Regions from separate parts of the Thalassolituus sp. genome, predicted to be linked through region 1. Evidence: predicted binding sites of a transcription regulator. Region 1 holds the regulator's gene; each other region holds the start of a gene.
The links. The regulator FNR, encoded in region 1, switches genes on or off when oxygen is low (the NO sensors DNR and NnrR bind a similar motif). The targets are predictions, from matches to a motif close to TTGATNTANATCAA.
Positions count from the first base shown of each region.

Region 2: the regulator FNR is predicted to act here: its motif matches at 1,968-1,981, upstream of petA (ubiquinol-cytochrome c reductase iron-sulfur subunit).
Region 3: the regulator FNR is predicted to act here: its motif matches at 2,732-2,745, upstream of uspE (universal stress protein UspE).

Region 1 is NZ_CFHJLR010000011.1:63,986-68,207, forward strand. It holds gene AC5E51_RS09525 (heavy metal translocating P-type ATPase) at 1-1,345, shown strand, start outside; gene ccoS (cbb3-type cytochrome oxidase assembly protein CcoS) at 1,348-1,581, shown strand; gene AC5E51_RS09535 (sulfite exporter TauE/SafE family protein) at 1,574-2,251, shown strand; gene fnr (fumarate/nitrate reduction transcriptional regulator Fnr) at 2,280-3,044, shown strand; gene AC5E51_RS09545 (hypothetical protein) at 3,299-3,793, shown strand; gene ttcA (tRNA 2-thiocytidine(32) synthetase TtcA) at 3,850-4,222, shown strand, end outside.
Region 2 is NZ_CFHJLR010000015.1:65,097-69,318, forward strand. It holds gene AC5E51_RS11745 (cytochrome c1) at 1-68, opposite strand, end outside; gene AC5E51_RS11750 (cytochrome b) at 82-1,308, opposite strand; gene petA (ubiquinol-cytochrome c reductase iron-sulfur subunit) at 1,308-1,904, opposite strand; gene rpsI (30S ribosomal protein S9) at 2,128-2,520, opposite strand; gene rplM (50S ribosomal protein L13) at 2,525-2,956, opposite strand; gene AC5E51_RS11770 (hypothetical protein) at 3,079-3,390, opposite strand; gene AC5E51_RS11775 (peptide chain release factor 3) at 3,520-4,222, opposite strand, start outside.
Region 3 is NZ_CFHJLR010000004.1:48,105-52,326, forward strand. It holds gene AC5E51_RS04010 (propionyl-CoA synthetase) at 1-1,103, shown strand, start outside; gene AC5E51_RS04015 (flavodoxin family protein) at 1,218-1,697, opposite strand; gene uspE (universal stress protein UspE) at 1,733-2,659, opposite strand; gene AC5E51_RS04025 (LysR family transcriptional regulator) at 2,810-3,688, opposite strand; gene leuC (3-isopropylmalate dehydratase large subunit) at 3,845-4,222, shown strand, end outside.

The sequences.
Region 1 (4,222 bases):
GGGCGAATACATGCCGCTGAACAAGCAAGCCGGCGACACGTTGATCGGCGGCACCATGAACGTCGAAAGCCCGCTCATTATGGAAGTCACAGCCACCGGTGCCGATGCGCAGCTATCGACCATCGTTCGCCTGATGGATCGCGCGCAGCAGGAAAAGCCCAAAGTCGCTCTTATTGCCGATAGCATTGCCAGCCGGTTCGTTGCGGCGGTTCTGATTATCTCTGCGTCGGTGTTCAGCTACTGGATGTTTCAGGGCAACGACCATGCCTTCTTTATCGCACTCTCTGTTCTCGTCGTCACCTGCCCATGCGCCCTGTCACTTGCTACGCCAACCACTCTGACAGCGGCAACAACGGCGCTGCGCGAACGCGGCTTATTAATCAGTAAAGGTCATGTTCTGGAAACCCTGCAGTCAGTGAACCGCGTGGTGTTCGATAAAACAGGCACCCTGACGCTGGGGCATCTGACACTGACGGAAGTCCGCCCTGTTGCGGGCGGTATAGAAAACAGCCTGGAGCTGGATCAGGATACTCTGGCCTCGGTAGTTGCATCGCTTGAACAACATGCCAGCCACCCGATTGCGAAAGCCTTCCGTCACTACCCGGTGCTTGCTACCGAAGACATTCAGCACCACCCGAGTCAGGGCGTCAGTGGTCAGGTTAATGGCTACAGATTCCGTTTCGGCCGCCCGGATTTCGTCTGGCCAGAGGGTATTCTTCCGCCCGAGAGCGCATCGGGGCAGTGGTTATTGCTTGCCGATGATAAGCAACCGTTGGCCTGGTTCCTCCTCAATGACACAGTGCGTCGCAGCGCAGGCCCGTTAATTGAAACATTAAAAACCCGCGGTATTGAAGTCGCACTGCTGACCGGCGACCCTTCAAGGTCAGCGACTCTCGTCGCTGACGAACTCGGTATTTCAGACGTGCGCAATGGCCTCAGCCCAGAGGATAAGCTTGCCATCGTGCGCGAGTGGCAAAAACAGGGCGATACCGTTCTTATGGTAGGGGATGGTATTAATGACGTTCCGGTGCTGGCGGGCGCGGATGTCTCGCTGGCTGTGAATGAAGCTACAGATCTGGCGAAAACCAATGCAGATACCCTGCTGACGAATGGTCGCCTTGAAGTCATTGCTGATGCGTTATCAGTCTCCCATAAAACCCGCAATGTCATTCGTCAGAACATCGGTTGGGCGTTACTATACAACCTGATCGCGTTACCACTTGCGGCGGCCGGTATGGTGCCGCCCTGGGCCGCGGCCATTGGCATGTCATTCAGCTCACTACTTGTCGTTCTGAATGCTCTGCGACTGACCCGTCGCCCACCTGCACTTACTGCTGAGAGCTGACCATGGATATTATTTACGTACTGGTTCCCCTGTCGATTGCCCTGCTCGCCATTGCAGTTGCCATCTTTTTCTGGGCTGTGAAAGGCGGCCAGTTTGATGACCTGGATTCGCCCGCGCACAAGATTCTGTTCGATGATGATGAGTACCTGAACGAGCGCCGCGAAGATAGCGTTGAGACCGATTCAGACGCGGATTCAGAGTCAGACGGCGAGCCCAAAAAATCCAAGAATGACTGAACCCTTATCCCTCCTAACCGCCCTGCTACTTGGCTTATTTGGCGCCAGCCATTGCTTGGTCATGTGCGGCGGAGTTGCCGCGGCAGCTGGGCAACTCGACACTCAGCACAGAGTCCGGGCTTCGTTACTGTTCAATTTTGGCCGCATTACCAGTTATACCCTCGCAGGCCTGATCGTCGGTAGTCTCGGGCTGTGGCTGTCGAGCCTGCACGAAGCTCTGATGATCACACTACGTTCAATCGCAGGCGTTATGCTCATATTAATGGGTCTCTACGTCGCGCGCTGGGCACTGTGGCTCACCCGCATTGAGCAAATTGGCCAACTGTTCTGGCGCAGAATTCAACCCCACGCCCAGAAACGACTGGGCCGTTCAGACCCAGCCAGCCAGTGGCTTCTCGGCATGTTGTGGGGATGGTTGCCGTGTGGGCTCATATACAGCACCCTGAGCTGGGTAGCAGCTAACGGTCAGCCTGCGATGGGCGCCCTGACCATGTTTGTTTTTGGTCTCGGAACCTTTCCCGCTATTTTATCCGCTGGGCTGGCCTCGGCATCCGTGATGAATATTATTCGGCATCAGTGGGCGCGAAATATTGCGGGCCTATTATTGATCGGTTATGGTTGCTGGACTTTGGCCTCCGTGTGGCAACCAGCCATGTTCGCAGCCGCTTGATCTAAAGTATTAGAGATCGTTCTTGCCTATGAAAACGTCAGTTAATGCTCCTCTGCGTGGAGCTCAGCCTCATTGTCAGACCTGTTCACTGAATGCTCTTTGTCTGCCTCTTTCCCTGACCGAAAGTGATATGGAGCGTCTGGACGACATCATCCGTCGTGGTCGCCCGATCCAGAAAGGCCAACTGCTGTTTCAGCAAGGTACAGAATTTCAGTCTGTATTCGCGGTTCGTACGGGTGCACTGAAGACCTACACCCTGGCAAGTAACGGCGAAGAGCAGATCACAGGTTTTCACCTGGCCAGCGAGCTGATCGGATTGTCTGGCTACAACGCAGGCACGTATCCGCTGACGGCAAAAGCCCTCGAAACCACAACAGTATGTGAAATTCCGTTGCAGCAGCTTGAACAACTGGCGGATGAGCTACCTGATTTGCGTCGTCAGCTGATGACCACCATGGGCACTGAAATCCGGCACGATCAGAACATGATGCTGCTTCTCAGCAAGAAGAATGCAGAAGAACGTGTTGCCTCTTTCCTACTGGATATTTCGCAACGTTATCAGCGTCGTGGTTTCTCAGCGACTCACTTCCGCCTGCCAATGTCACGTGTCGACATCAGTAACTACCTGGGCCTGGCGGTAGAAACCATCAGCCGAGTGTTCACACGCTTCCAGAAAAATGAACTGATCGAAACACAGGGCAAAGAGATTATCCTGAAAGACAGCGATACCCTATATGATCTCGCGGGACTGACACGCGCCAACGATGAGTGTCTGCATCAGGCTGAGAGCTGATTTAAATTTTGGCTTTTAGCATCCTAATGAGCACACGGACCGTGCTCATCCTCTTTTCGCTCGCCATATCAGACATTGGTCACAGTGCGCAAATATTTGCTTCCCCCTGAGACCTGCATCACTATGCTTCACGTACTGGGCAGTACTATTGAGTAAACATCTGATAACAGGCGCTGCCTGTACCGGCAGTTATTCAGGTACGCTTATTGCTCCTGATATTGAGACTGCCAAAATTACACCCTCTGGAGTTTCTGATGGGTATAGATGCTGATGATTTCCGGACGTACGTTATTCGTCCAACACTGCAGAAACTGGACGCTAACAGTGCCGACGCAGAGCTTTTACTGCTGGGTACTGCAGCCATTGAGTCTGAGCTGGGCTCATTCCTGAAAACAGAGGGGCAACGCACCTCGGGTATTTACCGGCTGCATGGCCTGACGCACCGGCATATCTGGGATGACTATCTTGCAGATCGGCCAGAACTGGCCAGTAAAGTGCGAGGCATTGCCAGCCAACGGGAATTCCTGGAGAACCCGCACGCTGAACTAACAACAAACCTCGCCTATGCGACCGCTATTACCTGGCTCGCCTACGTTCGCCACCCTCAATTCACACTACCCCGTGGCGCCAGTGTGCTGCATCTGGCAACGCTCTGGAAGAACTGTTATCACACCCGTGACGACCTGACTGTACAGGACTTCGTGCAGCGCTACGAAGAACTGGTCGAATCCAGTGACGCTGTGGCCTGATGTTTATATAAGCACCGCATTCTGATATAAAGCGCACCCTACGCATGGGGTGTTGTATGTCTGAATTGAACGTGTCTGAATCTGCTGTTTCGCAACCTGAAGAAGGCTATAAGCCTGAGATCTTCGATCCAGCGGCCGCTGAGCTATCTACAGAAGCTACTGAAGCTGCAGCCAATCAAGCTGAACGCAAATCCAGAACCGAATTCAACAAGCTCCAGAAGCGCCTTCGTCGTAACGTTGGCAAAGCCATCGAAGATTACCGGATGATTGAAGACGGTGACAAAATCATGGTGTGTCTGTCGGGTGGCAAAGACTCTTACACCATGCTGGAAATTCTGATGAGCCTGCAAAAGAGCGCGCCCGTCAACTTCGAACTGATCGCCGTCAATATGGATCAGAAGCAACCAGGCTTCCCTGAGCATATCCTAC
Region 2 (4,222 bases), on a different contig from region 1:
ACGCTGCTGCCAGCAGCCAGTGCGAGCGCAGGGACGAAGGCAGCAACCAGTGCAAATATCTTTTTCATGCCCAGTTTCATCTTAGTGGCCTCCAGTTACGCGCTCAGGGACAGGCTTGGTTTTCTCGAACTTCGGTGCCAGTGGCAGGAAGACGAAGTAACCAAAGTAGATAACAGATGCGATCTGAGCGATCAGAGTCAGAAGCTCAGTTGCAGGCTGTGTACCCAACCAGGTCAGCAGTGCGAAGTTGAAGCCAAAGATCACGATGTAGATACGGCTAACGATACCTTTGTAGCGCCAGCTGCGTACCGGGCTACGATCCAGCCAAGGCAGTACAAACAGTACAGCGATAGCAGCACCCATAGCGATTACACCCAGCAGCTTATCCGGAACCGCACGCAGGATGGCGTAGAACGCACCGAAGTACCATACAGGGGCAATGTGCTCAGGAGTCTTCAGACCGTTTGCAGGCTCGAAGTTAGCGTATTCCAGCATGAAGCCGTTACCTTCAGGGAAGAAGAACAGCACAGTACAGAACACCATCAGGAAGACCACAATACCCACCAGATCGTGAACGGTGTAGTAAGGGTGGAACGGGATGCCGTCGAGTGGCTTACCGTTTTCGTCTTTATGTTTCTTGATATCAACGCCGTCTGGGTTGTTAGAGCCTACTTCGTGCAGCGCCAGCAGGTGCATAACAACGAGAGCGACAATGACCAGAGGTACAGCAACAACGTGCAGAGCGAAGAAGCGGTTCAGAGTAGCGCCTGAAATCAGGAAGTCACCACGAATCCACTCAGTCAGCAGGTCGCCGTATGGCATAACAGAGAACAGAGAAATAATTACCTGTGCACCCCAGTAGGACATCTGGCCCCATGGTAGTACGTAACCCATGAAGGCTTCAGCCATCAGGGCCAGGTAGATCAGCATACCGAAGATCCAGATCAGCTCACGTGGCTTCTGGTATGACCCGTACAGAATCGCACGCATCATGTGGAGGTATACTGCAACGAAGAAGAAGGTCGCGCCGGTGGAGTGCATGTAGCGGATCAGCCAGCCCCACTCTACGTCACGCATGATGTATTCAACAGATGCGAAAGCAGCTTCAGCGCTTGGCGTGAACTGCATGGTCAGCCAGATACCCGTCAGGATCTGGTTAACAAGCATGAGCATAGAAAGTACGCCGAAGAAGTACCAGAAGTTGAAGTTCTTCGGTGCATAGTACTTAGACATATGCTTTTCATAGGTCTGGGTAACCGGCAGACGGTCGTCGATCCAGGCCATGATTTTATTGGTGTTCTGGCTCATTACGCGTTCTCCTCATCAACACCGACCACGACTACGTTGTCGCTCTCGAACATGTAGGCAGGGACAACCAGGTTGTCAGACGCCGGAGAACCACCGTATACACGGCCAGACAGGTCGAAGCGCGAACCGTGACATGGGCAGAACCAACCACCCTGCCAGTTTGGATCAAACGGCTGAGGCTCAACTTCAGGTACATACTTAGGTGCACAACCCAGGTGAGTACATACACCCAGCAGAACGATCAGCTCAGGCTTGCGGGAACGGTAAACGTTGTCAGCGTATTCAGGCTGCTGCGCTTTATTAGCGTTCTCAGGATCTTTCAACCGGCCAGCGAGGCCTTCCAGAGTGTTCAGCATGTCTTCGGTACGGCGGGCGACATACACCGGCTTACCACGCCATTCAGCGGTGACCATTGCACCTGGCTCAACTTTGCTGACATCGATCTTCGCCGGAGCACCTGCTGCCTTTGCTTTTTCGCTTGGCATCCAGGACTTAACGAAGGGCACCGCAAGGAAGCCAGCACCGACAGCACCGACACCGGCAGTAGCGCCGACCAGCAGAGTACGCCGGGCCTTATTAACGCCGTCTTGACTCATTACCATCTTCTCCCATCATTTAAATTCTTATGCAGCTACACGACCTGCGCTAGTTGTACATAATTTATACAGATCAAGCGTAGCATACAGGGCGGCGCACATAATAGAGAAAACAGGGTCAGGAAACAACCAGAAATACCCACAAGGCATGGGGTTTTGGGCATAAAAAAAGCGCTTATTGATCTGTGCCAATAAGCGCTTCTTTCTGCTCTGCAGCGTTGGATTAACGCTTGGAGAACTGTGGCTTCTTACGTGCTTTACGCAGACCCACTTTCTTACGTTCAACTTCACGAGCGTCACGAGTAACGTAACCCGCTGCACGCAGTGAAGGACGCAGAGTTTCATCGTACTGCATCAGTGCACGGGTGATACCGTGACGGATTGCACCGGCCTGGCCATTACCGCCACCGCCTTGTACGTTGATGATCACGTCGAACTTTTCGAGGCTTTCAGTCAGTTCGAGTGGCTGACGAACAACCATACGAGCCGTTTCACGACCAAAGTACTCGTCCAGAGGACGCTTGTTTACTACGATGCTGCCAGTACCAGGACGCAGAAAGACGCGCGCGGTGGAGGTCTTACGACGACCGGTACCATAGTATTGTGTTACTGCCATCATCTTATCCCAGTTTCAGTTCTTGCGGTTGCTGAGCAGTATGTGGGTGCTCAGTACCTGCGTAAACTTTCATTTTCTTGAACATAGCACGACCAAGAGGATTCTTAGGAAGCATGCCTTTCACCGCAAGTTCGATTACCTGTTCTGGTTTGTAATCGATCAGCTTCTCAAAAGATATCGATTTCAGACCACCCGGGTAACCTGTGTGACGATGGTACATCTTATCGCCAGCTTTCTTGCCGGTTACTTTTACTTTGTCTGCGTTGATAACAACGATGTAATCACCGGTGTCAACGTGTGGAGTGTATTCTGGCTTGTGCTTTCCTCTCAGGCGGAGAGCAACCTCAGTGGCCAGGCGACCCAGCGTTTTATCAGCTGCATCAACAACAAACCACTCACGTTTTACGGCTTCTGGTTTTGCGCTGTAAGTTTTCATCAAATTCTCGCCTTCAAGGGCATTGTTGATTCGAAAAGAGGGCGGCATTCTATAGGAGGGATTGGGGTAGTGCAAGGACTAATTCAATTAGTTTTTAAGTCCCTGCATTACAAGGTAAAACCTCAATACTGCTCTGGCTCCTTGAGAGAAACCAGGCCCCAGATCAGGCTCAGAAGTGCCACCATGACGTCTAACAGAATCGCCAGCCCCATTGCCTGAGACGTCTCTTCTGCCTGGTCATATCCCATTACCTGCCCTGCCCAGAAAAATCCGGCGCTGACCAGAAAGCCAACCACAATACAGGTAATCAGAAAGTAACCTTTTGCATCGTCCAGCATCAGTTTCTCCTGAGTCAGGAGAGTCTGAATCCACCAACGTATGCCACCACACAGAACCAATGTGATAAGTACGCCTGATAAAAAGTAAATCGCCATTGTCGCTAAGCCCCCGCACAGCGATGATATCCATGCAGGAAAGCTTAGTTCAGAATGACCTGTCCGCAAGGAAAGTCAGACGAATATCAATGGCGCGCGATTACGATGATCAGGCCCAACACTGACAGATCAGTGCTCACGCGTTGAGCGGAACTGAATTTCCGGCCATCGCTCTTCAGTCAGCGACAGGTTGACGCGAGTCGGCGCAATGTAGGTGAGGTAACCACCGCCATCAATCGCCAGGTTCTCTCCGCCCTTACGCTTAAACTCTTCGAGCTTTCGCTCGTCGTCGCAGTAGACCCAACGAGCGGTATTTACGTTCACCGGCTCGTAGATACACTCAACTTTATATTCGTCCCGCAGACGCTGCTGCACGACGTCAAACTGCAGCACACCCACAGCGCCCAGAATCAGGTCGTTGTTATTGAGCGGCATAAACAGCTGGGTCGCCCCTTCTTCGGAAAGCTGCTGCAGACCTTTCTGCAACTGCTTCATTTTCAGAGGGTCTTTTAAGCGTACCCGCTTGAACAGTTCCGGCGCGAAATGCGGAATACCGGTGAACTGACGATCTTCACCCATGGTAAAGGTGTCACCAATCTGGATAGTGCCATGGTTATGTAGACCGATGATGTCACCGGAGATGGCCTCTTCCACCGCCGAGCGGTCACCCGCAAGGAAGGTCACAGCATCGGCAATCTTTACATCCTTGCCGATACGGACGTGCTTCATCTTCATGCCCTTGCTGTAAGTACCCGAGCAGATGCGCATAAAGGCAATACGGTCCCTGTGTTTCGGGTCCATGTTGGCCTGAATTTTAAAGACAAAGCCTGTG
Region 3 (4,222 bases), on a different contig from region 1:
CCATGGATTCCGTCTATAACATAGGTCCGGGGGATGTCTTCTGGGCGGCTTCGGATGTCGGCTGGGTCGTTGGGCATTCGTATATTGTTTATGCGCCTTTGATTACCGGCTGTACTACGGTCTTTTATGAAGGTAAGCCGGTGAAAACGCCAGACGCTGGAGCCTTCTGGCGAGTGTGTGCTGAATATAAGGTTAAGGCCTTATTTGCTGCACCAACGGCGTTTCGTGCTGTACGGAAGGAAGACCCGGAGTGTGCTCTTGCTGGACAGTACGACCTCAGCGCATTAACAACCATTTTTATGGCCGGTGAGCGTCTTGATCCACCCACTTACGACTGGGTGGTTGGGCATCTGAAACGGCCCGTCGTGGATCATTGGTGGCAGACGGAAACTGGCTGGGCGATTGCGGGAAATCACGTGGGCTATGGTCTTGCGGAAACGAAGCCTGGCTCGGTAACGCGTCCGTCTCCTGGTTTTAATGTTGAAATTCTGGATGGTCACGGCAAGCCTGTGCCTGCCGGTGAGCAGGGCAGTATTGCCATCAAATTACCTATGCCCCCGGGCTGCCTGCCAACGATCTGGAACAATCACGACCGCTTTGTGGATGGTTACCTGAGCACCTTCGACGGCTACTACGTTTCGGGTGATGGTGGTTACATCGATAAGGATGGCTACCTGTTTGTTCAGGGGCGCACCGATGACATCATCAATGTCGCAGGCCACCGCCTGTCGACCGGTGAAATGGAGGAGGTTGTGGCTGGTCATGATGCAATTGCGGAGTGCGCTGTGATTGGCCAGGCCAGTGACCTCAAAGGCGAAGAACCCCTGGGTCTTCTTCTGTTAAAAGATGGTGTGACAATCGATGAAGCGACTCTGGAGTCCGAAGTCATTCAGCGAGTGCGTGACAACATCGGTGCCGTTGCCAGTTTCCGTCATGCTGTGGTTGTCCAGCGTCTACCGAAAACCCGCTCAGGGAAGATTCTGCGTAAGGTGTTGCGCAACATCGCTAACAGTGAGGAGTACCAAACTCCGTCAACTATCGATGATCCGGCGTGTCTTGTCGAAATCGAAGAGGTTTTATCGAAAAAAGGTTTAAGAAAATGAAACTCTGAGGAACTGATACGTGAATGCCGTATCTGAGCTTACGGTTGTTGCAAAACAACCTTTATGATTGCTCCCCCTCTACGCCGGCCTTCGGGTCGGCGTTTTTTTATCCTGCTAAATAATACCTTCCGACAGAGCGGTTGCGATGGCCTCACCAATCTCACCGACTTCTTCCAGCCATGCTTCCTGCCACGTACCTCTGAGCACCACTGGTTCCTGAGCCCAGCGCCAGCGCAATCCGGTTGTGATGGTTTGCAGGGCGCGGACAGTGCCCGTGCCGTCGTGGCCTGCACGTACGATGGCAATACAGGGGAGCCCCTGTTTGTCGTCCAGGACCGGGTAATAAACGCGGTCAAACCAGTCCTTCATTGCACCTGACATATAGCTCAGGTTTTCAGGGGTCAATAACACAACCCCATCGGCGTGCATGAGTTCATCGACGCCTGCATCTAACGGTGCTTTGGCGGTGAATGTGAGATTAACGCCAGCTTTTTCTATGCCAGAAATAAGCCCGTCACGGAGACGGGCCAGATTTTCAGAGGGGCAGTGCGCAATAATCAGGAGGTTCTTTGTCTGCTTATCAGCGGATTTCATATTCTCTCGACTTACGGGGTTACGCGATATGTGGGTTATTCAATATCAGGATTAACGCCGTCTTTGGGTTTAATGATTAATACATCGCAACTGAGTTTATCGACGAGCGCTTCTGCTGTGTTGCCAATCAGGACACCGCTCAGACCTTCGCGACCGACAGTGCCAACGACGACGAGATCGGCTTCAATCTCTGCGGCCACATCCGGCACGACTTGTTCAGCATCACCTTCAAGTACGTGGACATGATCTTCAGCGACGTTGAACTTTTTGGCCCAGCGAGCTGTTGCCTCTTTATGCTGGTCAGTAATGTAATTCTGAATGTCTTCTGGTGGAGAAACCTCAGGCACCATGGCGAGGGCGACAGCGACCATAGGGTAAGCGTTTGCAATATGCAGGTCCGTATCAAAGTGATCAGCCAGATGCTCTGCATAAGACAAAATGTTGTCATTGATAAGAGTGTGCCCTTTGTCTGAGCTGGTGGCATCAATACTGGCGAGTATACGGTTGTGCTTCCAGGCATCGGATGATTTAACCATCATGACAGGCGCCGGGCAGTGGCGCATCAGGTTCCAGTCAGAGTGCGAGAACAGCCGATCGATCAGGCCGTGTTTCTGAGTCGACTTAATAACCAGGTCAAACTCCGTATCGCGAGCCGATTCAATGGCGGCATCGTGCAGGTGCTTCTGCCAATGAACTTCTGTATTTACGCGCAGGCCTTTGCAGCTATCCAGCTCAGTAAGCGAATCCAGCCAGAGTTGCGCCTGACGCAGGAGGGCTTGCTTCACACTACTTGCGGTCGTGTCTGCCAATTGTGAGGCCTGGTCGCTAAAGCTGTCCCAGGCTGAGGTGATTAATGTCAGGTCGGCATCAAGCGCGTTCGCCAGCCAGCATGCGCGCTGCAGGCCAGGCTGCTCTTCGTCGTGTTTATCCAGCACTACCAGAATGTGATTGATATCGAGCATGATATTCTCCTCAGCGCCGCAATGGCGTAGTCCGTTCTCTTAGTGAGCATATCGCTTTCAGGTGTCAGCGTCTTGCTCTGCCTCAAGGTAAGTAGTCTCAAGGTAAATCGCCTTAAGGTACGACCCCTATTGGCCGGTCAGGTTCTTACTTTAGTCGTCGGCACTGGCGTGCAGGAGGTCCATCAGTGCGGTAGCTGCATTGCTTTGCGTTCGATGTTTCAGGAATACGGCGCCAAGCTGTCGGCGAAGACTCGTCCCCGGCCAGTTGATTACGGTTAAAGCGTCATCATTCACCATTGATGAGGGCAGCACCGACCAGCCCATCCCGACCGAGACAAGCATCTTAATGGTTTCGAGATAGTTGGTAGGCATGGGTGCCTTTAAGGTCAGTCCTTCGGCAGCAAAGACATTGTTTATGAGCTGATAGGTAATCGTATCTGGCTCGGGCAGTATGGCGGGCTCGGACGACAGATCCTGAAGTGAGACCTGAGGGATACCAGCCAGCCGATGATTGGCTGCACAGACGCACACCATGTCGTCTTGCCAGAGAGGGATGGCAGCAATATCGCTTTTGGGTGTTTGCTCCAGTGTTGTCAGTGCGAGGTCGACCTGACGTAGTCTCACCGCCTGGTAGGCACGCTCAGAGCCCATAAACTGCAGGTCGAGATCCACATTTGGGTGAGCATGTACAAATTTTCTGAGAACAGGCGGTAGTCGGTGCAGGCCTATATGGTGGCTGGTCGCTAAGGTCAGGCTGCCGCTGATATCGCCGGAAATATTCTCCAGTTCAAGTTCTGTGTCTGAGACAAGATCCAGAATATGTTGCGCTCGGGGGAGCAGGGCTTCGCCAGCCTCGGTCAGGCTGATGGTTCTGTTGTGACGATCAAACAGAGTGGTGCCTAGCTGTTCTTCCAGTTGCTTGATACGTTTACTGACCGCTGATTGCGTCAGATACAAAGACTCTGCTGCCGCTGAAAATGACTTTTGCTCAGCGACTGCTATAAACGCCTTTAACGATTGTGTATCCATGTCACACCCCGGAAGAGCTGATACTAAATAGTAGCTGGTATTCCCAGTAGGAATTCAAACTAGAAAAAATATGAATTTCTGTTGTTTATCAGCTCAGGTATCATTCAGCAAGTGATTAATGATGAGAACCTAACTAAAGATATGGGAGTACCGAGCATGGCCGGCAAGACTCTTTACGACAAACTCTGGGATCAGCACGTGGTGAAAATCCGTGAAGATGGCACAGCGTTGATATACATCGATCGTCAGCTTCTGCACGAAGTGACGTCTCCACAGGCGTTTGAAGGTCTGCGTATTGCAGGTCGCAAGCCATGGCGCTTAGACGCTAACCTGGCGACACCTGACCATAACGTTCCGACCACCGTACTTGAGCGTAAATCAGGTATCGAAGGTATTCAGGACCCGGTATCGCGCATTCAGGTGAAAACCTTAGATGACAACTGCGATCACTTCGGTATTAACGAATTCAAAATGGCCGACAAGCGTCAGGGCATCGTGCACGTCGTTGGTCCTGAGCAGGGCGCGACACTGCCG